DNA from 2 places in the Amycolatopsis sp. PSD-21 genome. Region 2 is predicted to be linked to the other one. Evidence: riboswitches for the same ligand, from Rfam matches in the RefSeq annotation. Region 2 holds a riboswitch; the other holds the start of a gene.
The links. A riboswitch is a leader RNA that binds a small molecule or an ion and turns the genes downstream of it on or off. The one in region 2 is predicted to bind glycine.

Region 1 (15,354 bases), 2.4 Mb from region 2:
GCTTTCCGGAGTGAAGATCACCGCCGCCCGCCGCCGCGGCAAGTATCTGTGGCTGGAGCTCTCCGACGGCCAGGCCATGCTCGCGCACCTCGGTATGAGCGGTCAGATGCTCGTCCAGCCCGGCGACGCGCCGGACGAGAAGCACCTTCGTGTGCGGTTCCGCTTCGCCGACAACGGGCCGGAGTTGCGCTTCGTCGACCAGCGGACCTTCGGCGGGCTCGCGCTCGCGGAACTCACCGAGGTCGACGGGACGGCGTTGCCTGGCACCATCGCGCATATCGCCCGCGACCCGATGGATCTGCGGTTCGACCTCGACCAGGCCGTCCGCGCGCTGCGGTCGAGGCGGACCGAGCTCAAACGCGCCCTGCTCGACCAGACCCTCGTCTCCGGGATCGGCAACATCTACGCCGACGAGGCGCTCTGGCGCGCCAAGCTCCACTGGGCCCGCCCGACCGACAGGCTCACCGCCGCACAGGGCCGTGCCGTGCTCACCGCCGCCAGCGACGTGATGGCCGAGGCGCTGGTCGCCGGCGGGACGTCGTTCGACGCGTTGTACGTCAACATCAACGGCGAGTCCGGCTATTTCGACCGGTCACTCGACGCCTACGGCCAGGAAGGACTGCCCTGCGGCCGGTGCGGGACGGCCATCCGGCGCGACCCCTTCATGAACCGGTCGTCGTTCTCCTGCCCGCGGTGCCAGCCGAAGCCGCGCGCGAGGTGAAAACTGTCGTGTACGACACGGGCGCCGCGTCAACTAGCATGAACGGGCACGACACTTAGGGAGTGGGATGGTGGCCGCGACCGAGCCCGGCAAGACGACGCTCGCCGAGAAGATCGACAAGCTGTTCCAGATCGTGCTGAGACCCGATCGCGAGCCGTACAGCCACGAGGAGGTCGCCAAGGCCTGCCGCGAGGCGACCGGCGAGACCTTCTCGACGACGTACCTGTGGCAGTTGCGCACGGGGCGTCGCGACAATCCGACGAAACGCCATCTCGAGGCGCTCGCGCGGTTCTTCGGCGTCTCGCCCGCGTACTTCTTCGACGACGAGCAGAGCGCCAAGATCGCCGAGGAACTCGCGCTCCTCGGCGCCCTTCGCGACGCCGGTGTCCGCGACGTCGCGCTGCGGGCCGTAACGCTTTCCCCCGACGGACTCGACACCATCAGCGACATGATCGACGCGATCGCCCGCAGGGAATCCGGACGGGGCGGCCCGAAGAAGGAGTCGTGAGTGGACCGTCGCCGTAAGGAGTTGTGGCGCCGCTGCCGGAGTCTCGCCGACGGCGTCACCCTTCCCGAACCGTTCGACGCCGGGTCCTTCGTCGCGGAACTCGCGGCCGAGCGCGGCCGTCCCATCGAATTGATGCAGGTCAGCGTTCCTTCCAGCGGCCCGTGCGGGCTGCTGATGAGCACGGAACGCGCGGACTACATCCTCTATCCGGCCAACACCACCGCCCTGCACCGGCGGCACATCCTGCTGCACGAGGTCGGCCACCTGGTGTGCGGGCACGTCGGTTCGGACGCCGGGGCCGACGGGATCGTGCTCGACGCCGCCGCCGGCAAGACCCTCATGCCGAACCTGTCGCCCGAACTCGTCCGCCGTGTCCTGGGCCGCACGAGCTACAGCGCCGTCGAGGAACAGGAGGCGGAGCTGCTCGCCAGTCTCCTGGCGCGCCGTGTCGCGCGGACGGCGGTGCGCGGCGCCGCGCGTCCCGACGAGAGCGATCTCGCCGGCGGGATGGCGAGGGTCGACGATCTCTTCGGCAGCCGGAAACGGCGCCTGCCGTGACCGAGACCATCGCGTACTTCTGCTGCGTGGTGGCTTTCGCGGGCTTCGGCTACAAGCTGATCCAGGCCCGCCACACCCAGCCGGTGCGGCGGATGTGGTTCCTCAGCGGCTTCGGGATGTGCATCGCGGGCGGCATTATGCTGCTCACCCCGGCCATGGAGAACGCCGTCGGGGTCGAGGAACCCATGGGCAGCCTCCTGAACCTCGCGGCCGATCTGCTCAAGATCGGCGCGATGGCGTTCGCGGTCGCGTTCGCGCGGTCGCTGAAACTGGGGGAGGGCAAGCGGATCGGCTGGCACGCGGTGCTTTCCTGGACCGTGGTGGCCGCCGAAACCGCGCTCTTCTTCCTGTCCGACAGCTACCGGGTTGGCGACCACACCGCTGCCGGGCCGGGCAGGCTCGGGTGGTTCGTCGCGTACAACGTCCTTTTCCTCGTCTACGGTCTGATCAGCCTGCTGACCTTCTCGATCGTCTTCGCCCGCTTCGCGCGTCATGCCGCTCCCGGTCCGCTTCGCATCGGGCTGTGGCTGCTCGTCGGTGGCGGGGTTTCCGCGCTGGGCTGGACTTTCTGGGACGTCGACGACATCTACATCCTCGCCACCACCGGCGCGGTCGACGCCGGTGAGGAGACGTTCTCGGCGATCCTGGCGGCGTTGAGCGTCGGGCTCGCCGGGGCGGGCGCGACACTCAGCGTGTGGGGGCCCGCGCTGGCCACACCGTTCCGGCTGATCGGCGCGTACCGGACGTACCGCCGGATCGAGCCGTTGTGGGCCGCGCTGCGCGACGCGGTCCCCGGAATCGCGCTGGACCCCGGCCCCGGTATGCCGGGTGGCGTCGAATTCGCCTTGTACCGCAGGGTGATCGAGATCCGGGACGGCCATCTCGCGTTGCGGCCCTACTTCGATCCGGACGTTCCAGCGCTCGCGGAAGCCGAAGCACGTGAGGCGAAGATCCCCGAAGCCCGGATCGCCGCGACGATCGAGGCGGCGGCACTGGCCGCCGCGCTCGTCGCCTCCGAGGCGGGCCGCCGGTACGCCCCCGACGACGTTCCGGCGACCTACCTCGACGAGCCGGACATCGCCACCGAAGCGGCGTGGCTCGTGGAGGTCACGCGAGCCTGGCGGCGGTCCACCGTGGTCGGACGCATCCGGGACAGGGCCCGCGAAACGCTCGCGGTCTAAGCCGAAACGATCGCGGTGACGGCGGCCGCCGCCGAGACCAGCGCGAGCCAGACCGGCGGGGCGACGTCCTTGATCCCGTCGCCGGCCCGCACGTGGAAGACCGCCGCCCCGATCAGCAAGGCCACCAGGCCTGCCGCCGCGGCGATCCCGAGCGGCCGCCAGAAGAACCCGGCCACCAGGCCGGCCGCTCCCGCGAGTTCGAGCGCGCCGATCCCTTGGATCCCCCGGACCGAGAAACCGAGCCTCTCGGTCCGGGAGACCAACGCCTGCTGCCGCAGGATCTTCGCCACCCCCAGCGCGGCGAAGATCGCGGCCAGCAGTACCGACAACACCACATGAGTCACGGCCATGACGAACTCCTTGGTGTGGAAGGGTTTCAGACGGTGACGCGGCGCATCGTGGCGAATCCGCCGGCACCCGCGACGCAGACCAGCAGGGCGAGCACCCCGGTCACGCCGCCGACGGTCAGCGTGCTGAAGAACGTGCCGAGTTTCGGCCAGGAATCGGTCCAGCTGAGCAGCAGCACCCCGCCCAGCAGCACCAGCACCTGCGCGGCGCCGAACAGGACGACACCCGGCACGGCGGCGCGCCGGTAGATCAGGCCGTACCACATGCCGTAGACGAACACGAGCGTCAGGAACACGAAGGCCGTGAGCAGGGTCTGGTACCAGGGACCGTCGAGCAGCCAGGGGACGCGGAAGTAGTGGAGCCCGAGCCCCCAGCCGCCGGTCCCGTCCTCGATCGCCTGGAGCACGGCGATTCCCGCCGCGTACAGCGCGGAGAGCCCGGCGATCAGCAGTACCGTCCCGAGGTAGTAGGACCGCCTCGACACCCCGAGTGCCAGCCCGAACGGGAGCGACTTAGTCATGCTCAAGGCGCCGCAGACGAACATGAACACGAACAGCGTGAACAGGCCGCCGGAGTAGTTCTCGTCGGGTGTTTCGGGGAGCAGCGAGAAGATCGCGACGTTCACCCCGAAGGCGAAGAACGTGATGCCGACCGGGAGGACGACGTACTGGAGCCGGTCCACCAGGTGGTAGCGCGCGACGTTGACCAGGGTGTTCATGCGGACGCCTCCTCTGCGGTCTGTCCGTTGGAGGTGTGCACCATCAGTTGCTGCAAGGAAAGCGGCTCGAGTTTCAGGTGCAGGGCCTTCGCCTTCGCCGTCGCGGCGGGATCGAGCGCGTCGGCGACGGTGACCGAAGCCCGCGAGCCGATCTTGCGGCGGTGCAGCACCCGGCGGCCGCTGACGAAGTCGTCCACCGCGAGAGCGGGGCCGGTGACCGTGACGGCCGAGCCGCGCAGTTCGTCGGCCGCCGCGTCGAGGACGACGCGGCCCTTGTCGATCATCACCACGTGCTCCAGCAGATCGGCCACTTCGTCGATCAGGTGCGTGGAGAGCAGGATCGTGCGCGGATGGGCCGAGTAATCGTCGAGCAACCGGTCGTAGAACAGCTGGCGCGCGACGGCGTCGAGGCCCGCGTACGGCTCGTCGAGCAGCGTGAGTTCCGCTCGCGCCGCGAGCCCGATCGTGATCGACAGCGCCGAGCGCATGCCTCGCGAGAGCTTCTTGACCGGGCGCTTCGTCGGCAGGTCGAAATCGCGGAGCAGCGTGTCGGCGAGTTCGGAGTCCCAGTTCGGATAGAACCACGACGCCGCCGCAAGCGCGTGCCGCACCTTGAAATCCGGGAACTGCTGGTCTTCGCGGACGAGCACCAGGCGTTTCAGCACCCGCTCGTTCTCGACCGGGCTCTCGCCGAACACGCGGACCGAGCCCGCGCTGGCGAACTCCTGCGCGGTGACGATCCGCAGGAAGGTGCTCTTGCCGGCGCCGTTGCGGCCCAGCAGGCCGGTGATCTTGCCTTCTTCGATGTCGACCGAGACATCGCCGAGCGCGAGATGGTCGCCGTAGCGCCGGGTCAGGCCGGTGGTCGAAATGGTCGGCGTCATGCGGCGGGTCCTCCGTTCCGGTGTCCGTTCCCGCGGATGAGCGAGATCAGGGTTTCGTCGTCGATGCCGAGGCGCCTCGCTTCGCTGAGCATCGGGTCGAGGTACTGCTCGGCGAACCGCTGCCGCCGGTCGGTGAGCAGCTTCTGCCGCGCCCCGGCGGCGACGAACATGCCGATACCGCGCCGTTTTTCGAGCAGGCCGTCGTCGGCGAGCACGTTGATCCCCTTGGCCGCCGTCGCCGGATTGATCCGGTAGAAGGCGGCGAGTTCGTTGGTTGACGGCACGCGTTCCCCCTCGGCCAGGCTTCCCTCGGCGATGTCGTCGGCGATCTGTTCGGCGATCTGCGCGAACAGGGGTGTTCCTTCGTCGAGCACGACACCTCCGTCCCCAGTCTTCGAGCACCTCATGGGTGCAGTGGTTCATTACTGGACTAAGTAACCCATGAACCACCCGGTGAGCGCAAGTCGCCTCCGCCGTGCGCACTACTGTGCAATGCGTGGTACCTTCTGTTGCGTAAGACTGGGAGGGACGCGACTGTGGAGATCAGTCAGCTACTAAAAGGCGTGCTGGACCTCGCCGTTCTCGCGGTGCTTCGCGGAGAGGACGGCTACGGCTACGACGTCCTCCGAAGACTTCGTATCGCGGGGTTGCAGGAGGTGGGCGACGCGTCGGTGTACGGGACGCTCCGGCGCCTGTACAAGGCGGGCCTGCTGACGTCCTATGTGGTGCCGAGCGAGGAAGGCCCGCACCGCAAGTACTACAGCCTCAACGAGCCGGGTCGCCAGCGGCTCGAAGAGTCGGGGCAGACCTGGCGGACTTTCGCCACGACGATGAACAGCCTGTTGGGAGAGGCAGCATGAGCACGCAGAATCCGACCGCCGTGCGGGTGTATCTGGCGAGGGTCAGGAGCGCGCTCGCCGACCTGCCCGAGAGCGAAGTCGAGGAGATCCTCGAAGACGTCCGGCCGCATCTCGCCGAGATGGAGGCGGAACTCGGGGACAACCCCAAGGTCGACGCCCTGATCGAGCGGCTGGGCAGCCCTGAAAGCTACGCCGCCGAACTGCGGGCGTCCGGCGGTTACCCGCCGCGGCCGGCCGAGGCGGGCGGCAAGACCACCGTGCTGAAGGTGAAGACCGGGATCGGTGGAGCGCGGTTCGCGTTCTGGGGTCTGGTGTTCTCGGTCGGGGGCTTCGCGCTGTTCGGTTTCGCCGCCGCGGTGTGGGTCCGGGTGGAACCGTTGCTGGGCCTGCTTTTCGTCGCGCCCGTGCTCGCGATCAGCGTCGCCTACGTGGTCCGGAAGGGGGTCGCCCCGATCGCGGAACTGCCCGAGGTGGTGAAGCTCCGCGAGATCGCGGCCTCGTTCCAGAAGGACCGGAACGGCAAGGGGCTCAACTACTTCCGCACGCTCAAGCCGGCGTGGTGGGTGCTGTGCGCGGCGGTGCTGGTCATCTTCGGCCTGCTGCTCGTGCTCCGGGACACCGAAGCCGTACTGCTCCTGCCGCTGATGCTGCTGGCGGCCGTCGCGGTGGTCTGGGCGGGCCCGAAGCTGAAGGCCGACCGGCGGCTGCTGTGGCTGGCCGTGCCGATCTCGGCGTTCGTCATCGGCAGCATGCTCGGTGGTGCGGGCGCGGCGGTCGACCTGATCGCGAAGCGGTCCTACGGCGGTGGTTCCTACAACGGCCCCTATGGGCCGAGCTACAACGACAGTTACGGGAACCCGCAGCTGACGTACGGCAGCCAGGACGTGGAGAACATCTACGCGTTCGACGCCGACGGCAAACCGCTGACCGAGATCTACCTCTACGACGAGAACGGCCGCCCGCTCAGCACGACCCGGTACGCCTGCGAGCAGAGCACGGGCGAGAAGCGAAGGATCGGCGACGACAACCGCTATCCGCGGCCGCGGCTCGAGCGGGGAGTCCAGGACCACGACGGAAACCTCAACGGCTACAACGGTTACCGCAGCTACTGTCTGGAAAGGACGGACGTGCCGTTCAGCGCGGCGATCCCGAAGATCACCCCGGCGCCGCCTTCCACGACCGCCCAGGCTCCGCCTTCGTCCCAGGCTCCGCCGTCGAACTCCACCCAGCCGACGCGCTAGGTGGCTCCGGGTGGAGGCGGGCGTCGGGGGCCGCCTCCACCCGCGTTTCGTCCTCTGGATGCGGTAGCCGGCAACGCGAACTACCGCATCCAGAGGACGAAATGCCGCGAGCCGGCACCTCCCGAAGAGGTGCCGGCTCGCGTGGGGTGAGGCTCAGTGGTGGAACGCGCTCCTGGCGGCCAGGTCGGCCAGCAGGGCGCGGCCCTTCTCGGCGTTGCGCGGCTGGGCCAGGACGTCGTAACGCCGGGCGACCAGCTGGCTCTGCGAAATGAACCCGCGCTTGTTCTTCGAGGCCGCGTACCCCAGCGCGCCGAACAGCAGGTTGAACCCGATACCGCCGACGAGGCCGACGATGATCGGCACCAGCCCGGCGCCCGGGTTCAGCAGGCTCAGCACGAGCCCGAGGAACACACCGAACATCGCGCCGGACAGCGCCGAGCTGGTCAGCACCTTGCTCCAGCCCATCCGTCCGGCGATCCGCTCGACCAGGACCGGCTCGACACCGACGATGGTCACGTCCGTGATCGGGAAGTCCGTTCCCGCGAGGTGGTCGACGGCACGCTGCGCTTCGGAGTACGACTCGTACGAGCCGATCGGCCACCCACTGGGCATCGTCGGGAGCTGAGCCCGCCCCTGGGGCTCGGTGAACGTGGTCTGCTGCGTGAATGCCTGTGTCATTCCTTCTCACCTCTCTTGATCCGTACAACGTCCCGGATGCGCGGATCTCCTCCCGGTGCGGCGGGATTCACAGCATCTTCTCAGCCGGGCATCGCAGACAATCCGCCCAGGGATCAACTACGGTGAGCAATGGGTAACGAACCAGACCATTGGTCGAGTTGACCGAGGCGGGGCGACCCGGTAGGAAGAAGCCGCAAAGGTACCGCATCGAACCTTTAGGTGAGGCTGATGGCGAACAGGCGCGGCATGCTCACGCTCGATCGGCTCCGGGAACTGGTCGAGGAAGGCGCCGTCGACACGGTGCTGGTGGCGATCACCGACATGCAGGGCAGGCTGCAGGGCAAACGCTGCGCCGCCGAATACTTCCTCAACGAGGTCGTCGAGCACGCCACCGAAGCGTGCAACTACCTGCTCGCGGTCGACGTGGACATGAACACCGTCGACGGTTACGCGATGTCCTCCTGGGAGACCGGCTACGGCGACTTCGTCATGCGCCCGGACTTCGGCACGCTGCGCCTGCTGCCGTGGCAGGAGGGCACCGCGCTCGTCCTCGCCGACCTCGAACGGGTGCAGGGCGGCGCAGTGGCCCCTTCGCCGCGCCAGATCCTGCGCGGTCAGCTCGACCGGCTCGCCCAACGCGGGCTCGCCGCCTACGTCGGGACCGAACTGGAGTTCATCGTCTTCGACGACACCTACGAGTCGGCCTGGGACAAGCGGTACCAGGACCTCCGCCCGGCCAATCAGTACAACGTCGACTACTCGATGCTCGGCACCGCGCGGATCGAGCCGCTGTTGCGCCGTATCCGCAACGACATGGGCGGGGCTGGCCTGTACGTCGAATCCGCCAAGGGCGAGTGCAACCCCGGCCAGCACGAGATCGCGTTCCGCTACGCCGACGCGCTGACCACCTGCGACAACCACAGCGTCTACAAGACCGGCTCCAAGGAGATCGCCGCGCAGGAGGGCAAGAGCCTCACGTTCATGGCGAAGTACAACGAACGCGAGGGCAACTCGTGTCACATCCACATCAGCCTGCGCTCCGCCGTGGGCGAGCCCGTGCTGGCGGGCGACGGACCCGGCGGGTTCTCGCCGCTGATGGAGCACTTCCTCGCCGGTCAGCTCGCCGGGTTGCGTGAACTGACTTATTTCTTCGCGCCGAACATCAACTCCTACAAGCGTTTCGTCCCCGGCAGCTTCGCGCCGACGGCCGTCGCGTGGGGCACCGACAACCGCACGTGCGCGCTCCGCGTCGTCGGCCACGGGGATTCGCTGCGCACCGAGAACCGCGTCCCCGGCGGCGACGTGAACCCGTACCTCGCGGTGGCCGCGCTGATCGCGGCCGGACTGCACGGCATCGAGAACGAACTGGAGCTCGAACCGGAGTTCCAGGGCAACGCCTACGGTTCCGGCAAGCCGACCGTGCCGACCACCTTGCGGGAGTCCGCGGCGCTGCTGGACGGGAGCGAGCTCGCGAGGTCCGCGTTCGGGGACGAGGTCGTCGACCACTACCTGAACGCGGCGAAGATCGAACTGGCCGCGTACGACGCCGCCGTCACCGACTGGGAGAGGATCCGTGGCTTCGAGCGGCTCTGAACCCCTGATCGGGCTCACGTCCTATCTGGAGCCCGCGAAATTCCTGGTGTGGGAGACCGAAGCGGTGCTGCTCCACCGGGTCTACGTCGACGGGATCGTCGCGGCGGGCGGGATCCCGGTCCTGCTGCCGCCGGTGAGCGGGGCACACGATCGGCTGATCTCCGCCGTGGACGGGCTCCTGCTGGTCGGTGGCGCTGATGTCGACCCGGCGCGCTACGGCCAGGAGCAGCACGCGACGACGTACACGAGGCCGAACCGGGACGCCTTCGAGTTCGGCCTGCTGCGGTCCGCTTTGTCCGCCCGTAAGCCGGTGCTCGGCGTGTGCCGGGGGCTCCAGGTGCTCAGCGTCGCTCTGGGCGGCACGCTCGCGCAGCACCTGCCGGACACTTTGGACAGTGCGGATCACCAACCCGCGCCCGGGACCTTCGGCACCACTACGGTGAGGCTTGCCGAGGGCAGCCGCGTCGCGTCGATCCTCGGCGCCGAGACCAAGGTGCCGTGTTACCACCATCAGGCGATCGACAAGCTCGGCGACGGGCTGGTCCCGGTCGGCTGGGCCGCCGACGGGACCATCGAGGCGGCCGAACTGCCCGGTGACGGGTTCGTCCTCGGCGTCCAATGGCATCCCGAACAGAATCCCGACGACATCAGGCTTTTCGAGGCACTCGTGGAAGCAGCTAAGGAGCGCGCATGACGTTCGAGGTGATCAACCCCGCCACCGAGGAGGTGGTGCGGTCGGTCGAGCTGACCTCGGCCGAGGAGACCGACGCGGCGATCGCCCGCGCGCACGCGGCGTTCCCCGCCTGGCGCGCAGTGGCCCCCGGCGACCGGGCACGGCTGCTGCGCCGGTTCGCCGACGCCGTCGACGCCGACATCGAGAACCTCGCCCAGCTGGAGGTCGCCAACGCCGGCCACACGATCGGCAACGCGCGCTGGGAAGCGGGCAACGTCCGCGATGTGCTGACGTACTACTCCGCGTCCCCCGAACGGTTGAGCGGCAAGCAGATCCCGGTACCCGGCGGCGTGAACATGACGTTCCACGAGCCGCTCGGCGTGGTCGGGGTGATCGTGCCGTGGAACTTCCCGATGCCCATCGCCGGCTGGGGGTTCGCACCGGCGCTCGCCGCGGGGAACACCGTCGTGCTGAAACCCGCCGAGCTCACCCCGCTCACCGCGATCCGCCTCGGCGAACTCGCCCGCGAGGCGGGGATCCCCGAGGACGTCTTCCAGGTGCTTCCCGGCAAGGGATCGGTGGTGGGGCAGCGTTTCGTGGACCACCCGGCGGTGCGGAAGGTGGTGTTCACCGGCTCGACCGAGGTCGGCAAGCAGATCATGGCGGGCTGCGCCGCGCAGGTGAAGCGGGTGACGCTGGAGCTCGGCGGCAAGAACGCGAACATCGTCTTCGCCGACGCCGACCTGGACAAGGCCGCGGCCACCGCGCCGTACGGCGTCTTCGACAACGCCGGGCAGGACTGCTGCGCGCGGTCGCTGATCCTGGTGCAGTCGAGTGTGTACGAGAAGTTCATGGAGCTGCTGGAACCGGCGGTGAACGGTGTGGTCGTGGGGGATCCGCGGCTGGAAGTGACCGAGATGGGGCCGCTGATCTCGGCGGGGCACCACGCGAAGGTCTCGTCCTATGTGGACGAATCCGCGCCGGTCGCCTTCCGGGGCAACGCGCCCGTCGGCCCCGGATACTGGTTCGCGCCGACCGTCGTCACCCCACCGGACCTGCGGCATCCGCTGGCGTCCGAGGAGATTTTCGGCCCCGTCGTCGCCGTGGTCCCGTTCACCGACGAGACGGACGCGGTGACGATGGCCAACCAGACCGAGTACGGGCTGTCCGGCTCGATCTGGACCCGCGACGTCGGCCGCGCCTTCCGCGTCGCGCGCGGTGTCGAAGCGGGGAACCTGTCGGTCAACTCGCATTCGTCCGTCCGGTACTGGACGCCGTTCGGCGGATTCAAGCAGTCCGGGCTCGGCCGCGAACTCGGTCCCGACGCCGTCGACGCCTTCACTGAGACCAAGAACCTTTTTATCAGCACAGAGTGAGCTGGTCTCTTTTCGTATCAAGACCATCAGCACGGAGGAATAGGAAATGGTTCAGCGTTTCGAGGGCCGGGTGGCGGTCATCACCGGCGGCAGCAGCGGCATCGGCCTCGCCACCGCGCGGCGGCTGGCGAGCGAAGGCGCGAAGGTCGTCATCGGCGACATCTCCGCCGAGGCGGGCAAGGCCGCGGCCGAGGAGGTCGGCGGTCTGTTCGTGCAGGCCGACGTCACCGACGCCGAGCAGGTCGAGGCCCTGTTCCAGACCACTGTGGACACTTTCGGCTCGGTCGACGTCGCGTTCAACAACGCGGGCATCTCCCCGCCAGAGGACGACTCGATCCTCACCACGGGCATCGACGCGTGGGAGAAGGTGCAGAAGGTCAACCTGACGTCGGTGTACCTGTGCTGCAAGGCGGTGCTGCCGCATATGCGGCGGCAGGGCAAGGGCTCGATCGTCAACACGGCGTCGTTCGTCGCGGTGATGGGCGCGGCGACGTCGCAGATCTCCTACACCGCGTCGAAGGGCGGGGTGCTGGCGATGAGCCGGGAGCTGGGCGTGCAGTTCGCGCGGGAGAACATCCGGGTGAACGCGCTGTGTCCGGGTCCGGTGAACACGCCGCTGCTGAAGGAACTGTTCGCGAAGGACCCCGAACGGGCCGCGCGGCGGCTGGTGCACGTGCCGGTCGGGCGGTTCGCGGAGCCGGAGGAGATCGCGGCGGCCGTCGCGTTCCTGGCGAGCGACGACGCCTCGTTCATCACGGCTTCGCAGTTCCTGGTGGACGGCGGGATCTCGGGCGCCTACGTCACCCCGCTCTGATCGCCCGCGTTCAGTCCTCTGAATGCGCGGCGTCACTCGTCCCGGTGGCTGGGATGGCGGGCCGCTGACCTGCGCTGTAGTCCTGACGCGTAGCCAGCATCCAGGACCACCCAGGAGGCCAAGCATGACCCGGCAGATGAGCACCGCCATGCGTGACTGCATCGACCTGTGCAACGAGTGCCACGTCCGGTGCGAGGAGATGATGACGCGCTGCATGGAGTTGGGCGGTGCGAAGCTCGGCATGATGATGGTGACCTGCGCGGACATGTCCCGTATGTGCGCCGACATGATGATGCGCTGCTCCGCGATGGTCGCCGACCTCGAGATGATGCGCATGTGCGCGAAGATGTGCGGCCTCGCCTCCCAGATGATGCGCATGTGCGCCGGCGAGTGCGCCAGGACCGGTGACGCCGAGCTCGCCGACGCCGCCGACATGATGGCGCGGTGCGCCGAGCTCTGCGGCACCATCACCGCCGAGATGATGATGGAGAACGCGTAACTCGCGTGCTCAGAGCCGTCACTCGCGTGATTGAAGGCGTAACTCACGAGTTACTGCTCTGATCACGTGAGTTACGGCTCCAAGCACGCAAGTGACGTGCTCGGCCGTAAGTAGACGCGCGTCGAACACGCCAGGTACGGTGTGCGCACAACTTCAGACAGGGCCGTCGAGCTGGAGCGGGAGAGCCCCCACGAACGTGGTGGGGCACCGAAGGAGCAAACTCCCCGGAATCTCTCAGGTACCCACTACCGCTTCACGCGAGGCCACTCTGGAAAGCAGGCGCGCAAGTGCGTCTCACCCAAGGTGAAAGCCACCCCGGTCACGGGTGGTGAAACTCTCAGGTGCCATGACAGAGGGGGAGTTCCCAGCGCACCGGTCTATCCGGCGCCTGACCCAAGGAGCTCCCTTGACCAGTACGTCCTTCGACGACCGGCACATCGGCCCCTCGGAGTCCGAGCAGGCCAAGATGCTCGCCGAGGTCGGCTACGGCAGTCTCGATGCCCTGGTGCAGGCCGCCGTGCCGTCCGCGATCCGGGTCACCCGCGATCTCGAACTTCCCCCCGCCGCGTCCGAAGAGGACGCCATCGCCGAGCTTCGCGCGCTCGCCGCGCTCAACAAGCCGATGACCCAGATGATCGGCCTCGGCTTCCACGACACGGTCACCCCGGCGGTCATCCGCCGCAACGTGCTGGAGAACCCGGCCTGGTACACGGCGTACACGCCGTATCAGCCGGAGATCTCGCAGGGCCGTCTCGAAGCCCTCCTCAACTTCCAGACCATGGTCTCCGAGCTGGCCGGTCTCGCCACCGCGAACGCCTCGCTGCTCGACGAGTCCACCGCCGTCGCCGAGGCCGTCATGCTGATGCGCCGCGCGTCGAAGGCGAAGTCGAACAAGGTCGTCCTCGACGCCGAATGTCTGCCGCAGACCATCGCGGTCGTCCGCACCCGCGCCGAGGCCATGGGCGTCGAGGTCGAGGTCCGCGACCTGCTCACCGGCCTGCCGGAGGAGTTCTTCGGTGTCGTCGTCCAGTACCCGGGCGCTTCCGGCGTGCTGCGCGGCGCGGGCTTCTACTCCGCCATCTCCGAGACCGCGAAGGCCGCCGGCGCGCTGTACACCGTCGCCGCGGACCTGCTCGCCCTCACGCTGATCACCGCGCCGGGTGAGTTCGGCGCGGACATCGCCGCCGGTTCCACCCAGCGCTTCGGCGTCCCGCTCGGTTACGGCGGCCCGCACGCCGGGTACATGGCCGTCCGCGCCGGGCTCGAGCGCTCGCTGCCGGGCCGCCTGGTCGGGGTCTCGGTCGACGCCGACGGCAACCCCGCGTACCGCCTCGCCCTGCAGACGCGTGAGCAGCACATCCGCCGCGAGAAGGCGACCTCCAACATCTGCACCGCGCAGGTCCTGCCCGCCGTGCTCGCCGCGATGTACGCGGTCTACCACGGTCCCGACGGCCTCAAGCGCATCGCGACCCGCGTCCACGGGCTCGCCGCCGGCCTGGCGGACGCCCTCCGCGCGGCAGGCGTGGAGGTCGTCCACGAGGGCTTCTTCGACACCGTCCTCGCCCGCATGCCCGGGCAGGCCGAAGCGGTCGTCGCGGTCGCGCGCGAGAACGGGATCAACCTCGGCCCGGTCGACGCCGACCACGTCCGCATCGCCGTCGACGAGGTCACCACGCCCGCGATCATCGCCAAGGTGCTCAACGCGTTCGGTATCGACACCCCCGCCGCCGACGCCAGCGCGCTGCCTGCCGGCCTCGGCCGCGAGAGCGACTACCTGACCCACGAGGTCTTCCACTCCCACCGCTCCGAGACCGCGATGCTGCGCTACCTGCGCAGCCTGTCCGACCTCGACTACGCGCTCGACCGCGGCATGATCCCGCTCGGCTCCTGCACGATGAAGCTCAACGCCACCACCGAGATGGAGCCGATCAGCTGGCGCGAGTTCGCGGGGATCCACCCGTTCGCCCCCGCCGACCAGGCCGAGGGCTACCACACGCTGGTCGAGCAGCTGTCGAGCTGGCTGGCCGAGGTCACCGGCTACGACAAGGTGTCGCTGCAGCCGAACGCGGGCAGCCAGGGCGAGCTCGCCGGCCTGCTCGCGATCCGCGCGTACCACCACGCCAACGCTCAGGCCGAACGCGAGGTCTGCCTGATCCCGTCGTCCGCCCACGGCACGAACGCCGCCTCCGCGGTCATGGCCGGGATGCGCGTCGTCGTGGTGAAGTGCACCGCCGAGGGCAACGTCGACCTCGAAGACCTGCGCGCCAAGGTCGAGGCCAACCGCGACACGCTGTCCGCGATCATGGTCACGTACCCGTCCACGCACGGCGTGTACGAGAACGGCATCGACGAGCTGGCCAAGATCGTCCACGACGCGGGCGGCCAGGTCTACGTCGACGGCGCGAACCTCAACGCGCTGCTCGGGCTCGCCAAGCCGGGTGAGTTCGGCGGCGACGTCTCGCACCTGAACCTGCACAAGACCTTCTGCATCCCGCACGGTGGCGGTGGCCCCGGCGTCGGCCCGGTCGCGGTCCGCGCGCACCTCGCGCCGTACCTGCCGAACCACCCGATGCTGGAGAAGGCAGGCCCCGAAACCGGTGTCGGCCCGATCAGCGCCGCCCCGTACGGCTCGGCGTCGATCCTGCCGATCTCGTGGGCGTACGTCCGCATGATGGGCGCGGGCGGGCTCACCGCCGCGACGC
Region 2 (15,354 bases):
TCTGGTCGGCGTCCTCCTGCGGGATCTGAGTCACTCCCAGCGCCACAACGACGGCGGCCGTCCTCCCTTGGGGAGGGCGGCCGCGTGTTCGGTGGTGCGCCGCAGACCGGGGACCCGCTCCATGGTCCGGCCGAGGTTGGCCGGATAGGGGCGGTCCCCGGTCAGCGCTTCGGTGACGTCCAGCGCCTGCGCCGTCGTGAAGATCCGCCCCAGCAGCCCGGCGGTGAAGGCGACGTCCCGCCACAGCCGTTCGGCCAGCATCGGACGGCAGTCCGCCACGATCCGGTCGTGGTCGAACGCCAGCGGCGGGACCTCGTCCAGCGGAGCCCATACCACCTTCCCCGGCTCGTCGAGCGCGGGATCCACCGTGGCCCACAAGGCGATGGAGAGCGTGGGGCCGCGGGGATCACGGTTCGGCTCGTCGAAGGTGGCGAGCTGTCCCGTGGCCGAGACGGCGTCGGGCGAGAGGCCGAGCTTCCCGACCACCGCCCGGTGCGCCGCCTCCCTCAGCCGCTCCCCGAGCCCGAGCAACACCCCTGGCAAGGCGAGTTCACCCGCGAACGGCTCGGCGGCTCGCGGCGCGATTCCCAGCAATACTTTCCTGGTGCCGGGCGCGAACCGCACCACGAGCACGTCAACGGACACCGGCGTCGACTCGATCACGCGTTGATTGTCGACCTTGCCTCCGTGACCCGGTAACCGGCCCTGTCCGGGCTGTACCCGGCGACGGCCACCGGAAGCCGCTCGGCGAACCACGCCAGCGGATCCGGCAGTTCGACGGCGGGGGAGCCCTCACGGGGCACGACCTTCAGCCCGGTCGCGTCGAGATGGGTCACCGCGAGCGCGTCCACCCCGTCGCAGGCCGCGATCGCGTAGTCGAGCAGGGCCGCGTCGAGATGACCGGCCCGCCACGCGCCCTGGAACTCGCCGGTTTCGTTGTGTGCCTCAGGAAAGCGGGCGAGCACGGCGGCGGACTCGGTCGGCAGTGGTCCCGCGCCGTGCCGGGTGAGGTACGTCCGCGTGACACCCAGGACGGCGTGCGGGCGCCCGGCCAGCAGCGCGCGAGCGTTGTGCGGCGTGGTGGTGGACCAGGTCGTATGCGGGTGGAATCCGTGGTGCTGGTCGAGGAGAGCCCCCTGCGCTCCCTCGAAGACCAGCCGTCCGGAATCCGCCAGCCGTCCCGTTTCGTCCCCGTCGGTGATCCGCACCGCGTCCGCGAAATCGCGGTACAGCGCCACCAGTTCGTCCACGCCGTGCGGTGGCGTGGCGAGCGGAGCGTAGAACCGTGCGAGCGCGTCCAGCTTGCGTCGCAACACCGAAGGGTCGGCGCAGTCGGCGACCGTGGGCGCTTCCCCCGGCGTCCCGATGACCTCCTGGTTTTCCACCACCTCGCCCGGCACGGCCCCCGGCAGCAGCGAATACCAGACGGTCTCGCCGATGCCCTTGCCGCACGAGCCGTGCCGGTTCGCGCCCCGGGCCTCCTCCCGCGCCCGGTTGGCGTGGATGTGGAACGGCGTCGTGAGCAGAGCCCGGCCGTCCACGCTCAGCAGCGAGAGCGGATTCCGGACGCCGACCGCTTCGAGCCGCCGCGCCTCCGCGGCCAGCGCGAACGGCTCGACCAGCACGAACCGTGAGAGGTGGGTGGGCACGCCGGCGAACGTGCCCGCCCCGAACTGGCTGAACGTGTGGTGCCGCCCGTCCACGACGACGTTGTGCGCGGCCTGCGCGCCGCCGTTGAAGCGGACCACGGCGGTGGTGGGCCGGGCGGCGCAGAGCGCGTCGACCACCGCGCCCTTGCCTTCGTCGCCGAAGCCGAGCCCGACCACCACCACGTGTCCGTCAAGGAGACTCATCGCAGCACCACGTCGCTCGGCCCACCCGGCTCCGGCACGGCCGAGGTGACGACCGATTTGGTGCCCAGCTTCGCCAGCGCCTTGCCGACCGCCTTGCTTTCGGCGACCGAGCCGACGTCCGCGAGATCGGCGAGCGCCCGGTCGACGTCGACGACCCGCTCCTCCAGCCCGATGGTGGCCGCGATCAGTTCGCACACCGCGCCGGGATCGTCGAGCTTCAGGAAGTTCTGGCCGAGCAGATCGCTCCAGTGCTCGCCGATCTGCGGGTCGTTGTAGTACGAAGACTGGTTCGGCAGCACGAAGTAGACGTGCCACTTGCGGGCCAGCTCCCGGTACACCGAGGCCGGGTCGATGTCCTCCCGCACGTCGTCCCCGATCACGCGGCGGATGTGGCGCGCCTCCAGCGCCGGCTTGTTCAGCTCGTCGCCGATGATGAACAGGTAGCCCTTGCGGCCGCGGTTCTGCCACGCGTCGGTCACGACGTGCCGGGCCATGAAGTACGCGGCCAGTTCGTAGGACTCGCTCTTCTGCCCGCCGCCACCGCCTTCGAGGAAGATCGTGCGCAGCTGCTCGTCCATCCGGTTGTCCGATTCGAACTGCCCGACCTGCAAGGGAACCCGGTCGCTGTCGGCGTCGCCGATCGCGCCGAACATCACCTGCGGGTCGGCCAGGTACCCCCGGCGCTTCAGCAGGCCGTGCAGCTTGCCGAGCTTGCCCTGCATGACCCGCGGCACCCGGCGCATCGAGCCGGTGACGTCGAACAGCACCGCGATCGGCGTCGAATCGGTGTGGTCGGCCGAATCCCGGCATTCCCGGACCGCGTTCAGCGGGTCGAGCGCCGGTGCGACCTTCCAGTCTTTCGCGGGCTTGGAGCGGAGATCGGCGGTGTAGCCGAAGTCGTCCTCGCCCTTGGCCTTCCGGAAGGTCTTCGCGGCGGCGTAGGCGTTGTCGTCCCAGTGTCCGTGTCCCATGGTCAGGCTCCTGTCTCGGGGATGGTGAAGGGTCGGAAGGTGCGGGGGCCGTAGAGGTCGTCGAGCAGCGCGTCGTATTCGTCGAGCAGATCGGCGGCGTCGGGCCGTTGCGCCGGAGCTTCCTGCGTGCACCAGGTCGCGAACTCGCGTTGGCGGGTTTCTTCCCGTGCAAGGAGTTCCAGCATCATGCGGTGGAGCATGTGAACGTCGGTGGCGGTGGTCACCGGAAGTCCTTTGTGGACTTCCGGTGGGTAGTGGATGGACTTGTCCGCCGCCAGCGGGAGCACACCGTCCTCGACGGCGAAGGACCAGCCGACGACGACGATGCCGTGCTGTCCCGGATGGACGAGCACGTTGTCCGCGGTGAGGTGGCCGTGGACGACACCCGCCCGGTGCGCGCCCGCCACGGCACGCAGGAGGCGGCGATGCATCCACGCGTAGTCGCGGCCGTCGAGCCCGCTGGGAAAGGCCTTCCCGATATCGGCGAGGGTGACGAACCCGTCGACGAGCGGATCGAGGACGCTGAACGCTCGGTCGCCCCTGGCCACCGGACCCGAGGTGTCCAGCAGTCGCGGGTAGTAGGGGCGCAGCCATCGGTGCCGTTCGGTGAAGCCGTCGAGCTTGCGCAGCGCCGCCCACTCGGCGTGGATCAGCGGGTTGAGCGCCGGGTCGCGGACGAGTTTCACCAGATGCGGCCCGGTCGTCCGGTAGGTCGTCGCGACACTGCCCACCGCGTGCGGCGCGGTGAGGGTGTACGCCGACGTCGCCGTGGTGACCGTCTGGCGCCGGGAGCGTTTCCAGTCGTCGTGGAGGCGGTTGAGGGTGGCGGCGGCGCGGTGGGCGCGCTCGTCGCCGGGGTTGCGGTCGGGGTGGAGAACGGCCGCCAGTTCGCGGTAGCGATGGCGCGCGAACAGAGCGGCCGCGTCGACCGTGTTCTCGATCATCGTCACGGCGTCTTCCCTGGTGAGCATAGTTTGAGTCTAGACGACTCTTACCTAGGTTCGCAAGGGGGTGGGTACAAATCCCGTGCCGTGCCGCCACGTCGGCGAATAGCCTGGAACGGCCGAACGAAAGGACTTTCTTGTCGGGTGAACCGCGGAGTTCCAAGATGCCCGCCCGGACGCTGCTGGCCGGGATCCCGCTCGTCTTCCTGTTGTGGGTGACCGGGGGAGCCCTCGCCGACCGTGTCCGCGAACTGGATACCGGGCAGGACGTCACGGTCACCGGCGTCTCCGGATGCGTCGAGGACGGCCCGCCGATGAGCGGCCGGTTTCCCTATTGCACGGCCAAGTGGCGGTTCGACGACGGGCGCACCGGTCACGGGAGGATCGACGGCGAAAGAGTCGAGAAAGGCGACCGGATCTTCGCCGTCGACGGATTCGCCTACTCGTCGAGGTCCAATCGGGTCTTGAGTCTGTGGATGGTCGTGCTGTGCGGCCTGGTCTTGCTGGGCATGCTGATCGGACTCGGTGTCCTGTACCGGATGGACCGGAGCCGGCGGCGTCGCGAGCGGTGACGCCGCCGGGTGTTCTCAGCTCCGGGTGGCTTCGATCTGGCGCTCGTCCTCGGTCGAGCAGCTCGTCACCGGGTCGTTCGGCCCGCTCCCGCAGGTCCAGGGGCCGACCACCACGGGGCCGGGCCCCTGCGGTGACGCCGCCTCGGCCGGCGTCAGCTTGGCGAAGTACTCCGTGAGCACCTGCGTCGCTTCGGCGCACTCGGCCTTGCCGCGGACGACGACCTTGTTCTTCGCGCCCTGGAATCCGGTGACCTCGCCACAGGGCGTACCGGCCAGGACCTGATCGGCCGCGGGGGCGGGAGAGGGCGGCGGCGCGGCGGCGGGAGTGGGGTCCGCGCCGCAGCCGCTCAGCAGGACGACGGCGAACGCGGCGGGGAGCACGGCGAGGCTCTTCATGGGCCCTTCTTCTCGAGGATGGTTCATTCGGTTCATTCCACGGGGACGACGGCGGCGAACACGTTCTGATCGCCCTTGCTGCAACTGGTTCCGCCCTGCGCGGCGGGAGCGCCGGAGACGCACAGCCAGCCGTCCACGGTCTCGCTGACCGGTTCGTCCGAGCCCGCGGACTGCCGTCCGGCGATCGTCTTGTGGAACGAACCGACGATCCCGGTCGCGTCCGCGCACGAGACCCCGGGGCCGTTGAGCACCTGCAGGGTCAGCCCGCTGGCCGCGGTGACCGTCCCGCACGAACCCTGAACCGGTTCAGCGGGTTTCGGCTGGGAGGTGGGAACCGGTGCGGCGGACCGGCTCGGCGCGGTCTGCGACGGGATCGGCGGCACCGGCACGCTGGACACCGCGGTGGGAAGCGAGGGCGGCGAGGCCGACATCAAGGTGACAGGCGGTGGCGGATCTTCGCCCGAACAGGCGGCGAGCGTTCCGACGGCGGCACAGACGGCGCAGGCCGCGAACAGGCGCCGCCACGTTCCCATGGTGGTCGAGACGGGCAAGGCGATCCTTTCGTCGGCCGGTCGTGGCCGGCCCATTCTCACCCGGCCGGGCCCGATCCCGTGGCATTGAGCCACGTTCGATTCGCGGGAGGCTATCGCGCCCCCGCCGCCGTGCTTCGCGAGGACCGCTCGGCGACTGTCCATTGTGGACGATTAACATGCCGTTCACAGCGCGACAACATCCTGCTGTCGTTGCGAACCGATCGGACGAATCCGGCGTGGAGCCGTTAACGCGCGGCCTCGTTCTGCCGAAAACAAAGGTAGCGCTCCGGCGTGTCCCAGTCCCCGTCACCGAAACCGTGAGAGCGATGAAGACCGACGAACAGACCGACCCCGCGTCATCCCAGGCCGCCGCACCGGCGAGCACGGAACTGCCACCGACGGCACCGTGCACCGTCGTCTGGTGTGGCGGCCGCCCGTACGTCCTCGAAACCTCCGCCGGCCACAACCGCTGGATGGGCACCGATCACCGGGGCAGGCCCGTGGCGCTGACCAGCGCGGACCTGCAACGCCGCGGCTGGACCCACACCCGGGCCAGCTGACGCGGGAGGACCTGCCGCCGCTGGCTAGGCTGAGCGGGTGAGTACGCCCCCCGAACCGAGCGTGACCAGCGAAGAGCCTTCCCTGCTGCGGCAGGCCCTGAATGTTCCCAACATGCTTTCGATCCTCCGGCTCGCCGGGGTGCCGGTCTTCCTGTGGCTGCTCCTCGGCCCGAAGGAGGACGGCTGGGCGCTCGCGCTGCTCGTGTTCAGCGCGCTCACCGACTGGCTCGACGGCAAACTCGCCCGCTGGCTCAACCAGATGTCCCGGCTCGGCCAGCTGCTCGACCCCGCCGCCGACCGGCTCTACATCCTCGCCACCCTCATCGCCTTCCTGATCCGCGACATCATCCCGTGGTGGCTGGTGGTCCCGCTGGTCGTCCGCGAGGCCGTCCTCGGCGTCTGCGTGCTGCTGCTGCGGCACCGCGGGTTCGCCCCGCCGGAGGTCACCTACATCGGCAAGGGCGCCACGTTCGTGCTGATGTACGCGTTCCCGTTCCTGCTGCTCACCCAGGGCGGTTCCGACATCGCCGCGATCGCCCGCCCGATCGGCTACGCCTTCACGGCGTGGGGCGCGGTGCTGTACGTCTATTCGGGCGTGCTGTACGTCGTCCAGACGGCACGGGCGCTGCGAACGGCCGATCCCGCCGAGTTGCGGGAGGCGCCGGGCGCGTGACCCGGCGGGATGCGAAACTGCGCGCGTCGGTTTCGAGCGAGGGCAAGAAAGGGGAGCGGCGTTGTCCACTCCAGAAGAACTGCGGTACACCGAGGAACACGAGTGGGTCTCCGTGCGCGACGGAGGGCTCGTGCGCGTGGGCATCACGGAGTACGCCCAGGACCAGCTCGGTGACGTGGTGTTCGTCGAACTGCCCGAGGTCGGCAAGCAGGTCGGTGCGGGCGACGCGTTCGGCGAGGTCGAGTCGACCAAGAGTGTTTCGGAGCTGTTCGCCCCGCTCGACGGCGAGGTGGTCGCGGTCAACGACGCGGTGACCGAGTCACCCGAGCTGATCAACAGCGACCCCTACGGCGAAGGCTGGCTGATCGAGCTCCGGCTCGACGACGCGAGCTCGGTGGAATCCCTGCTGGAGGCCGAGGCGTACCAGGCGCTGATCAAGGAATAGCCGCAGGCCGCGGCCCTTCGGGAAGAGTAGGGGGAGCCGCGGGCCGGAGATTCGATCAGGCACGGTACGTTTGACTCCACACGTTCTTGAGTAGTGGCAACACACATGCGTTAGGAGAGCTCAGGTGAGCACGAACGACGGGCCCGGCGTTCCCCCGGAGCAGTCTCCGGAGCGGACTTCTGTCTTCCGGGCCGACTTCCTGGCCGACGTCGAAGGCACTGAGGCTCCTCCGGCTGCCGAGGCCCCCGTCCAGGGTGTGGACGCGCTGCCCGCGGGTTCCGCGCTGCTGGTCGTCAAGCGGGGCCCGAACGCGGGTTCGCGCTTCCTGCTGGACCGCGACACCACCAGCGCGGGACGGCACCCGGACAGCGACATCTTCCTCGACGACGTCACGGTCTCCCGGCGCCACGCCGAGTTCCGCCGTGAGGGTGGCGAGTTCGTCGTCATCGACGTCGGCAGCCTCAACGGCACCTACGTCAACCGCGAGCCGGTCGACCAGGCCGTCCTCGCCGGTGGCGACGAGGTGCAGATCGGCAAGTTCCGCCTGGTCTTCCTGACCGGCCCGGGTCACGGGGGCCAGGGGGCACGGTGACGGCGGCCGGGCGGCCTGATCGGGATGCGTCGCAGCGCGATGGGTTGAGCATCGGGGCCGTGCTGGCACAGCTGCGCGGCGACTTCCCCGATGTCACCATCTCCAAGATCCGGTTCCTCGAGGCGGAGGGTCTGGTCCAGCCGGGCCGGACCCCGTCGGGGTACCGGCAGTTCGCTCCGGCGGACGTGGAGCGGTTGCGGTTCGTCCTGTCCGCCCAGCGGGATCACTACCTCCCGCTGAAGGTCATCAAGGAACAGCTGGACGCGGCGGATCAGGGCGCCGCGCCCGCCGAGCACACCGCGGCGATGCCGCGGCTGCCGCGGAAACTCGTGTCACTCGACGCCCCCGGGGAGAACGGCGGACTGCCGTCCCCGGGGGACTTCGAGACCGATCGCGAGATCAGGCTGACCGAGGAAGATCTGCTCCGCCAGGCTGGGATCGACGCCGCCACCCTGGCTGAGCTGCGGCAATACGGTCTCGTCCGCCCGGGAGCGGCGGGGTTCTTCGACCCGGACGCGGTCCTCGTGGCGAAGACCGTGAAGGCGATGACCGAATTCGGTATCGAGCCGAGACATCTGCGTGCCTTCCGGGCCGCGGCCGACCGCGAGGTGGGCCTGCTGGAGCAGATCGTGACCCCGGTGTATCGGCATCGTGACGAGGACGCCCAGGCGAGGGGCGACGAGGTCGTCCGGGAGCTGGCCGCCTTGACCGTGGCGTTGCACACGCTCTTGGTGAAGGCCGGAATACGGGCTGTCACAGGCGGTTGAACGGCTTCGGGGGACCGGGAGCCGTTGTCGGGCCACTTGTCAATGCCTGAATGTTCGGCACCCTATGCCGTACCGTGAGAGTTGGGTTTGCCACGGGCGAACCGAGAATGTCGGAGACAGCGAGCACAGCGCTCGGAAGACGGGTAGCGTCGGGACTGCCGTCGCTTGGTCGTCGAGACAAGCGTTGCAGCCCGTGCGCACGAGAGGGAGGCGAAGCCCGATGAGCGAGATGCGCGTCGTCGGCGTGCGGGTGGAGCTACCCGCGAATCAGCCGATCTTGTTGCTGCGGGAAACCGAAGGCGAGCGTTACCTGCCGATCTGGATCGGCTCGGTCGAGGCCACCGCCATCGCCTTGGAGCAGCAGGGAGTCCGCCCGGCCCGTCCGCTCACCCATGACCTGCTCAAGGAGGTCATCGGAGCGCTGGGCCGCGAGCTGGAGCAGGTCGTCATCACCGATCTGAAGGAAGGCACGTTCTTCGCGGAGCTGGTCTTCGACGGGGACATCCGGGTTTCGGCCCGCCCGAGCGATTCGGTGGCGCTGGCGCTGCGGGTCGGGGTGCCCATCCACGCCGTGGACGCGGTGCTGGAGGAAGCGGGCCTCATCATCCCCGACGAGCAGGAGGACGAGGTCGAGAAGTTCCGCGAGTTCCTCGACTCGGTCTCGCCGGAGGACTTCCGCGGCGCGGACACCTGATCCCGAGACTTGAACGAAGGGGCGGCGCCTGATGGTGCCGCCCCTTCGTCGTACGTGCGTTTAGTCCTCTGAATGCGTTCGCGAATGCTTCTTGTACTTCGGCGTGGTGCGAAGGCCGAGTTTCCTCGGCTGAGCCGAGGCAAGGGGCCCTTCACGCGCGGCCGCTGGGACTGCCCTCACGGACTTCCGCAGGACGGCCGTGGCTCAGGCGGCGGTCGCCTTGACGAACAGGTCCGCCAGCTCGCGCCCGTAGCGCTCCAGGTCCAGCTTCGGATCCGCCGCGAACTTCGCCGCGACGCCGTCGATGGCCTGCGCGATCGACAACGCCATCACGTCCGGCGCGAACTCGCCGAAAGCACCTTCCTGCTGTCCCTGCCGCAGCTGACGTTCGAGCCGGCCGGTCCGGAACTCTTCGACCAGCGGCGCCGACATGAACCAGCCCTCGGCGTCCGAGCTGCTCGAACCCATCTCGACCATGACCCGCACGAGTTCCGGGTACGAGCCGAGGAACGCGATCTCCGACTCGATGTAGCCGCGCAGCAGCCCGGCCCGGTCGGTCGTGCCCTGGATCCGCTCCTCGAGGAACTTGTCCTTCATCCCGGTCGCGGTGGTGACCACGGCCTGCATCAGGCCCGCCTTGTTGGTGAAGTGGTACGAGATGATCCGGGTGCTGGACAGCCCGGCCCGTTCCTTGATCTTCGCGAACGACGTCTTGTGGTAGCCGAGGTCGGAGATCGTCGCGATCGTCGCCCCGATGATCTGGGCCCGCCTGGCCGCCTCGGCGACCGACAGCCCCAGCTCCGCCTGGACCTCTTGCATGGCGCTCTGCGTGGAGGGAGTTACTTGCATGAGTAAAAAATAACACGCCCGAGTAAAAGTGGCAACGGTGCAGCCGAACGGGGGACTGTGCTCGACAAGCCTCAAGAAGAGCTTGAGGTGGACCGCGCGTCGCGTTGACCGGTTTGCCGGACGCGCTTACCGTCAATGGAGGTGAATCGCCAAGGTGTGATTCGGATGTCTGGGGCATTCGTCTTGACGAGGAACTCCGGTGCGGGCTCACGTGGGTCCGCGCGGCTTTGTTCGCCGGCCGCCAGGTCGGGCGAGGGGAGGCATGGCGTGGTCGAGGCTGGTAGCCCTCAAGAGCCGCTCGTTCCGGTCGCTGACGGCGAGCAGGGCGAGCTGTTCCCCGACTCTTCCCTCCCGGACGAACTCGTCGGTTACCGCGGTCCCGCCGCCTGCCAGATCGCCGGGATCACCTACCGGCAGCTCGACTACTGGGCCCGTACAAAGCTGGTCGCGCCGAGTATTCGCACTGCGCACGGCTCCGGTTCGCAGCGGCTCTACTCGTTCAAGGACATCCTCGTCCTGAAGGTCGTCAAGCGGCTGCTCGACACCGGCGTCTCCCTGCAGAACATCCGCGTCGCCGTCGACCACCTGCGCCTGCGCGGCGTCCGCGACCTCGCCAAGGTCACCCTGTTCTCCGACGGCACCACCGTCTACGAGTGCACTTCGCCCGAAGAGATCGTCGATTTACTCCAGGGTGGGCAGGGTGTCTTCGGGATCGCGGTCAGCGGCGCGATGCAGGAGATCAGTGGCACCATCCACGAGTTCCCGGCCGAGCGGGCCGACGGCGGCGTGATCGAAACGGTCACACCGGACGAGCTCACGCAGCGCCGCAACGCCCGTCGCACCGGCTGATCATGAGGCCGCGGACGCGGCAGGGTAGGCTCACTTCCGCGGTCGACGAATCCGCGCGGGAGAGACCGAGCCGATAACCGTTGAGCTCGGCGCCGAAGGAGCAAGTCCTCCCCGGAACCTCTCAGGCACCCTGGACCGCGCGGAAGAGACGCCTCTGGAAAGTGGTTCGCCAGGTCACAGCCTGGCGGCCCCGCCGACGGTGCAAGCCCGGCTCAACACTCGGGCGAAACTCTCAGGCGCCCCCACGGGGGTACGGACAGAGTGGGGAGGGCCAGGACAATCGTCCCGGCCCCACCCCCGCGTCTTGGGAGGTCCCCGATGGAGCCCGGTTCACTGGCCGCCCTCGAATCCGGAACCCCCTTCGCGGACCGGCACATCGGCCCCGGCGCTGAAGAGCTCGCCCGCATCCTCGACGTCGTCGGCGTCACCTCCCTGGACGAGCTCGCCGAGCGGGCCGTCCCCGCCTCGCTGCGGGAGTCCGCGGCACCGCTGGAGCTGCCGCCGCCCGCGACCGAGACCGGCGCACTCGCCGAGCTCCGCGCGCTGGCCGCGCGCAACCGGCCGATGGTCCAGATGATCGGCCTCGGCTACCACGACACCGTGACCCCGCCGGTGATCCGCCGGAACGTGCTGGAGAGCCCGGCCTGGTACACCGCGTACACGCCGTATCAGCCGGAGATCTCGCAGGGCCGTCTCGAAGCGCTGCTGAACTTCCAGACCATGGTCTCCGACCTGACCGGCCTGCCGATCGCTAACGCCTCCATGCTGGACGAGGCGACCGCCGCGGCCGAGGCGATGACGCTGGTCCGCCGGGCGGGCAAGGCGAAGTCGGACCGGTTCGTGGTCGACGAGGACACCCTTCCGCAGACGATCGAGGTCCTGCGCACCCGCGCCGAGCCGCTCGGTATCGAGCTGGTGACCGCGGATCTGTCCCAGGGCATCACGGGGCTCGGGCTCGGTGGGGACTTCTTCGGCGTGCTGCTGTCGTATCCGGGCGCGTCGGGTGTCGTCCGCGAATGGGACCACACCATCTCCGAGGTCAAGGCACTGGGCGCGGCGGTGGTGATGGCCGCGGATCCGCTGGCGCTGACCCTGTTGCGCCCGCCCGGTGAGCTCGGCGCCGACGTCGCGATCGGGTCGACGCAGCGCTTCGGTGTCCCGATGGGCTTCGGAGGGCCGCATGCGGCGTATCTCGCCGTCCGGCAGGGGCTCGAACGGCAGTTGCCCGGACGGCTGGTGGGGGTGTCGAAGGACGCCGACGGCGCGCCCGCGTACCGGCTCGCGCTCCAGACCCGTGAGCAGCACATCCGCCGCGAGAAGGCGACGAGCAACATCTGCACCGCCCAGGTGCTGCTGGCGGTGATCGCGTCGATGTACGCGGTGTACCACGGTCCCGAAGGCCTGCGCGCCATCGCGAACCGCGCGCACCGGATGGCCACGGTGCTCGCGGCGGGGCTCGCCGAGAACGGTGTGGACGTCGTGCACTGCGAGTTCTTCGACACCGTGACGGTCTCCGTTCCGGGGCGTGCGGCGGGGATCGTCGGCACGGCCAGGGAACTCGGGGTCAACCTGCGGCTCGTGGACTCCGACCATGTGGCCGTCGCGTGTGACGAGACGACGACCCGCGAGCATCTTTCCCTGGTGTGGAAGGCGTTCGGGATAGCGGTGTCCGATGTGGACTCGCTCGACGCGGACACCGCGGACGGCTTCCCGCCGGATCTGCGCCGCACCAGCGACTACCTGACGCATCCGGTCTTCCACGCGCATCGCTCGGAGACGGCGCTGCTCCGGTACCTGAGGTCGTTGTCCGGCAAGGACGTCGCGCTCGACCGGAGCATGATCCCGCTCGGCTCCTGCACGATGAAGCTGAACGCCACGGCCGAGATGGAGCCGATCACCTGGCCCGAGTTCGCCGGGCTGCACCCGTTCGCGCCCGCCGAAGACGCTGCGGGGCTGCTCACCGTGGTCAAGGATCTGGAGCGGTGGCTCGCCGGCATCACCGGCTACGACGCGGTGTCCCTGCAGCCGAACGCCGGAAGCCAGGGCGAGTTCGCCGGGCTGCTGGCGATCCGCGCCTATCACCGCGAACGCGGGAACGCGGCACGCGACGTCTGCCTGATCCCGTCCAGTGCCCACGGGACGAACGCGGCTAGCGCGGTCATGGCCGGGATGCGGGTGGTCGTCGTGAAATGCGACGACGAGGGCAATATCGACCTCGGCCACCTCAAGTCCACTGTGGACGAGCACGCGGACGACCTCGCCGCGATCATGATCACCTACCCGTCGACGCATGGCGTCTACGAGGACACCGTCCGTGAGGTCTGCGCGCTGGTGCACGACGCGGGCGGCCAGGTGTACGTCGACGGCGCGAACCTGAACGCGCTGATCGGCGTGGCGCAGTACGGGAAGTTCGGCGCCGACGTCTCACATCTGAACCTGCACAAGACCTTCTGCATCCCGCACGGTGGCGGCGGGCCGGGTATCGGTCCGATCGGCGTCCGCGCGCATCTGGCGCCGTACCTGCCGAACCACCCGCTGCAACCGGACGCCGGCCCGGCCACCGGGGTGGGCCCGATCAGCGCCGCGCCGTGGGGGAGCGCGTCGATCCTGCCGATCTCCTGGGCCTACGTCCGGATGATGGGCGCCGACGGCCTGCGGCGGGCGACGCTGACCGCGGTCGCGAACGCCAACTACGTCGCGAAACGTCTCGCCGCGCACTATCCGGTGCTGTACTCCGGGCACGAGGGACTCGTGGCGCACGAGTGCATCCTCGATCTCCGCGCGATCACCAAGCGGACCGGCGTCACGGTCGACGACGTCGCCAAGCGGCTGGCCGACTACGGGCTCCACGCGCCGACGATGTCCTTCCCGGTCGCGGGCACGCTCATGGTCGAGCCCACCGAGAGCGAGGACCTCGGCGAACTCGACCGGTTCTGTGACGCGATGATCGCGATCCGCGGCGAGATCGAGAAGGTCGCCGCGGGGGAGTGGCCGGTCGCCGACAGCCCGCTGCGCAACGCCCCGCACACCGCGCGCTGTCTCGCGGGCGAATGGGATCGGCCGTACAGCAGGGAGATCGCGGTCTTCCCGGCCGGGTTCACCGCGTCGAAGATCTGGCCCCCGGTGCGGCGGATCGACGGGGCCGCGGGCGACCGCAACCTCGTCTGTTCCTGCCCGCCACCGGAGGCCTTCGCCTGAGGGTCAGCCGGGCATCTTGTCGAGAAAGCCCAGCACCTGCTTGATCCGCCCGTCCTCGACGGTGATGACGTCGAAGCCGATCGCCAGCGGCTCTTCCGCGCCGTCGGGGCCGAGGTACCACTGGAACCGCGCGATGTCGTGGTGCGCGTCCGGGGCCGAGGGCAGGCTGAACCACAAGCCCGCGAACTGGGCCTGGGCGCCGGCGATGAAGCCGTCGACGCCCTCGTGGCCGGTGACCGCGCCGAGCGGGTCGGTGTAGGCGGCGTCCTCGGTGAACACTTCGGCGATGAGCGCGCGGCGCTTGTCCGCGTCGGTCTCGTTCCACACGGCGATGTACTGCTCGGCGACGCGCTGGATGTCCGACATGGTGTCTCCTCGTTTTCCTGTGGGGTAACCGATGCCGCAACTCTGTCGGCTGAAGCGGGTCCCGTCGATTACGCGGGAGGTAATGGCGGCGCGACACCCGGGGTGCGTAGGTTCGTGATCGTGACGACCACAGTGACCGCGGGCCGCCCCGTCGGCGAGCTCCTCCGCGAATGGCGTGACCGCCGCCGGATCAGCCAGCTGGACCTCGCCATCTCGGCGGACATCTCCACCCGGCATCTGAGCTTCGTGGAGACCGGCCGCTCCAAGCCCAGCCGGGACATGGTGCTGCGGCTCGGCGAGCACCTGGAGGTCCCCTTGAGGGAACGCAATCAGCTGTTGCTGGCGGCCGGTTACGCGCCCGCGTACGCCGAAAGCGGCCTCGGCGCCCCGGAGATGGCGGCGGTCCGCAAGGCGGTCCGGCAGCTGATGACCAGCCACGAGCCGTACCCGGCCGCCGTCGCCGACCGCTGGTGGAACCTGGTCGACGCCAACGCGAGCATCTCGATCATGACCGGCCTGGTCTCGCCCGCCTTGATGACGCCGCCGGTCAACGTCCTTCGGGTGACGCTGCATCCGGAGGGGATGGCGCCGCACGTGCTGAACCTGGGGGAATGGCGCGCCCATCTGCTCGGCAGGCTGCGGCGGCAGGTGATCCAGACGGCCGACCCGGCGCTGACCGAACTGCTGGAGGAACTGCTCGCCTATCCGTGCGCGGATCCCGTCCCCGAGGTGGAGGTCCCCGGGCCGGGTGACATCTTCGTCCCGTTGAAGCTGCGGCACGAGGACGCCGAACTCACCTTCTTCAGCACGGTCTCCACCTTCGGGACGCCGTTGGACGTCACGGTCGCCGAGCTGGTGATCGAGTCCTTCTTCCCGGCCGACGCGGACACGGCGGAATATCTGCGCGCGTACGCGGCGCGCGGGGTGGAATGATGCCGGGAAAGAAGCCCTGCCACAGACTCCAGTGAGGATTCCTCTTCCATGGCCGTGCCTTCCGTCGTCCTGAACAACGAGGTAGCCATCCCCCAACTCGGTTTCGGCGTCTGGCAGGTCCCCGCGGGCGACACGGCCAAGGTCGTCCGGACCGCCATC

Region 1: it holds a riboswitch for glycine, as region 2 does, so the genes downstream of both, gcvP (aminomethyl-transferring glycine dehydrogenase) here and gcvP (aminomethyl-transferring glycine dehydrogenase) in region 2, are expected to answer to the same signal.

The regions. Positions count from the first base shown of each region.
Region 1 covers NZ_CM145712.1:6,900,164-6,915,517, reverse strand. The annotation lists gene mutM (bifunctional DNA-formamidopyrimidine glycosylase/DNA-(apurinic or apyrimidinic site) lyase) at 1-721, shown strand, start outside; gene ACZ1DY_RS32400 (helix-turn-helix domain-containing protein) at 789-1,229, shown strand; gene ACZ1DY_RS32395 (hypothetical protein) at 1,230-1,787, shown strand; gene ACZ1DY_RS32390 (MAB_1171c family putative transporter) at 1,784-2,968, shown strand; gene ACZ1DY_RS32385 (DoxX family protein) at 2,965-3,318, opposite strand; gene ACZ1DY_RS32380 (ABC transporter permease) at 3,345-4,034, opposite strand; gene ACZ1DY_RS32375 (ABC transporter ATP-binding protein) at 4,031-4,918, opposite strand; gene ACZ1DY_RS32370 (GntR family transcriptional regulator) at 4,915-5,292, opposite strand; gene ACZ1DY_RS32365 (PadR family transcriptional regulator) at 5,455-5,778, shown strand; gene ACZ1DY_RS32360 (DUF1700 domain-containing protein) at 5,775-7,019, shown strand; gene ACZ1DY_RS32355 (YflT domain-containing protein) at 7,173-7,697, opposite strand; gene ACZ1DY_RS32350 (glutamine synthetase family protein) at 7,926-9,290, shown strand; gene ACZ1DY_RS32345 (gamma-glutamyl-gamma-aminobutyrate hydrolase family protein) at 9,271-9,984, shown strand; gene ACZ1DY_RS32340 (aldehyde dehydrogenase family protein) at 9,981-11,339, shown strand; gene ACZ1DY_RS32335 (3-oxoacyl-ACP reductase) at 11,386-12,153, shown strand; gene ACZ1DY_RS32330 (four-helix bundle copper-binding protein) at 12,278-12,652, shown strand; glycine riboswitch at 12,820-12,913, shown strand; gene gcvP (aminomethyl-transferring glycine dehydrogenase) at 13,059-15,354, shown strand, end outside.
Region 2 covers NZ_CM145712.1:4,478,554-4,493,907, forward strand. The annotation lists gene ACZ1DY_RS21050 (D-Ala-D-Ala carboxypeptidase family metallohydrolase) at 1-29, shown strand, start outside; gene ACZ1DY_RS21055 (NUDIX domain-containing protein) at 31-663, opposite strand; gene ACZ1DY_RS21060 (adenylosuccinate synthetase) at 660-1,853, opposite strand; gene ACZ1DY_RS21065 (hypothetical protein) at 1,850-2,824, opposite strand; gene ACZ1DY_RS21070 (adenylate cyclase) at 2,827-3,795, opposite strand; gene ACZ1DY_RS21075 (hypothetical protein) at 3,933-4,340, shown strand; gene ACZ1DY_RS21080 (hypothetical protein) at 4,356-4,736, opposite strand; gene ACZ1DY_RS21085 (hypothetical protein) at 4,769-5,287, opposite strand; gene ACZ1DY_RS21090 (hypothetical protein) at 5,596-5,829, shown strand; gene ACZ1DY_RS21095 (CDP-alcohol phosphatidyltransferase family protein) at 5,867-6,502, shown strand; gene gcvH (glycine cleavage system protein GcvH) at 6,564-6,947, shown strand; gene garA (glycogen accumulation regulator GarA) at 7,072-7,539, shown strand; gene ftsR (transcriptional regulator FtsR) at 7,536-8,306, shown strand; gene ACZ1DY_RS21115 (bifunctional nuclease family protein) at 8,527-9,000, shown strand; gene ACZ1DY_RS21120 (TetR/AcrR family transcriptional regulator) at 9,205-9,819, opposite strand; gene ACZ1DY_RS21125 (MerR family transcriptional regulator) at 10,117-10,698, shown strand; glycine riboswitch at 10,745-10,846, shown strand; gene gcvP (aminomethyl-transferring glycine dehydrogenase) at 11,017-13,896, shown strand; gene ACZ1DY_RS21135 (nuclear transport factor 2 family protein) at 13,900-14,262, opposite strand; gene ACZ1DY_RS21140 (helix-turn-helix domain-containing protein) at 14,377-15,195, shown strand; gene ACZ1DY_RS21145 (aldo/keto reductase) at 15,244-15,354, shown strand, end outside.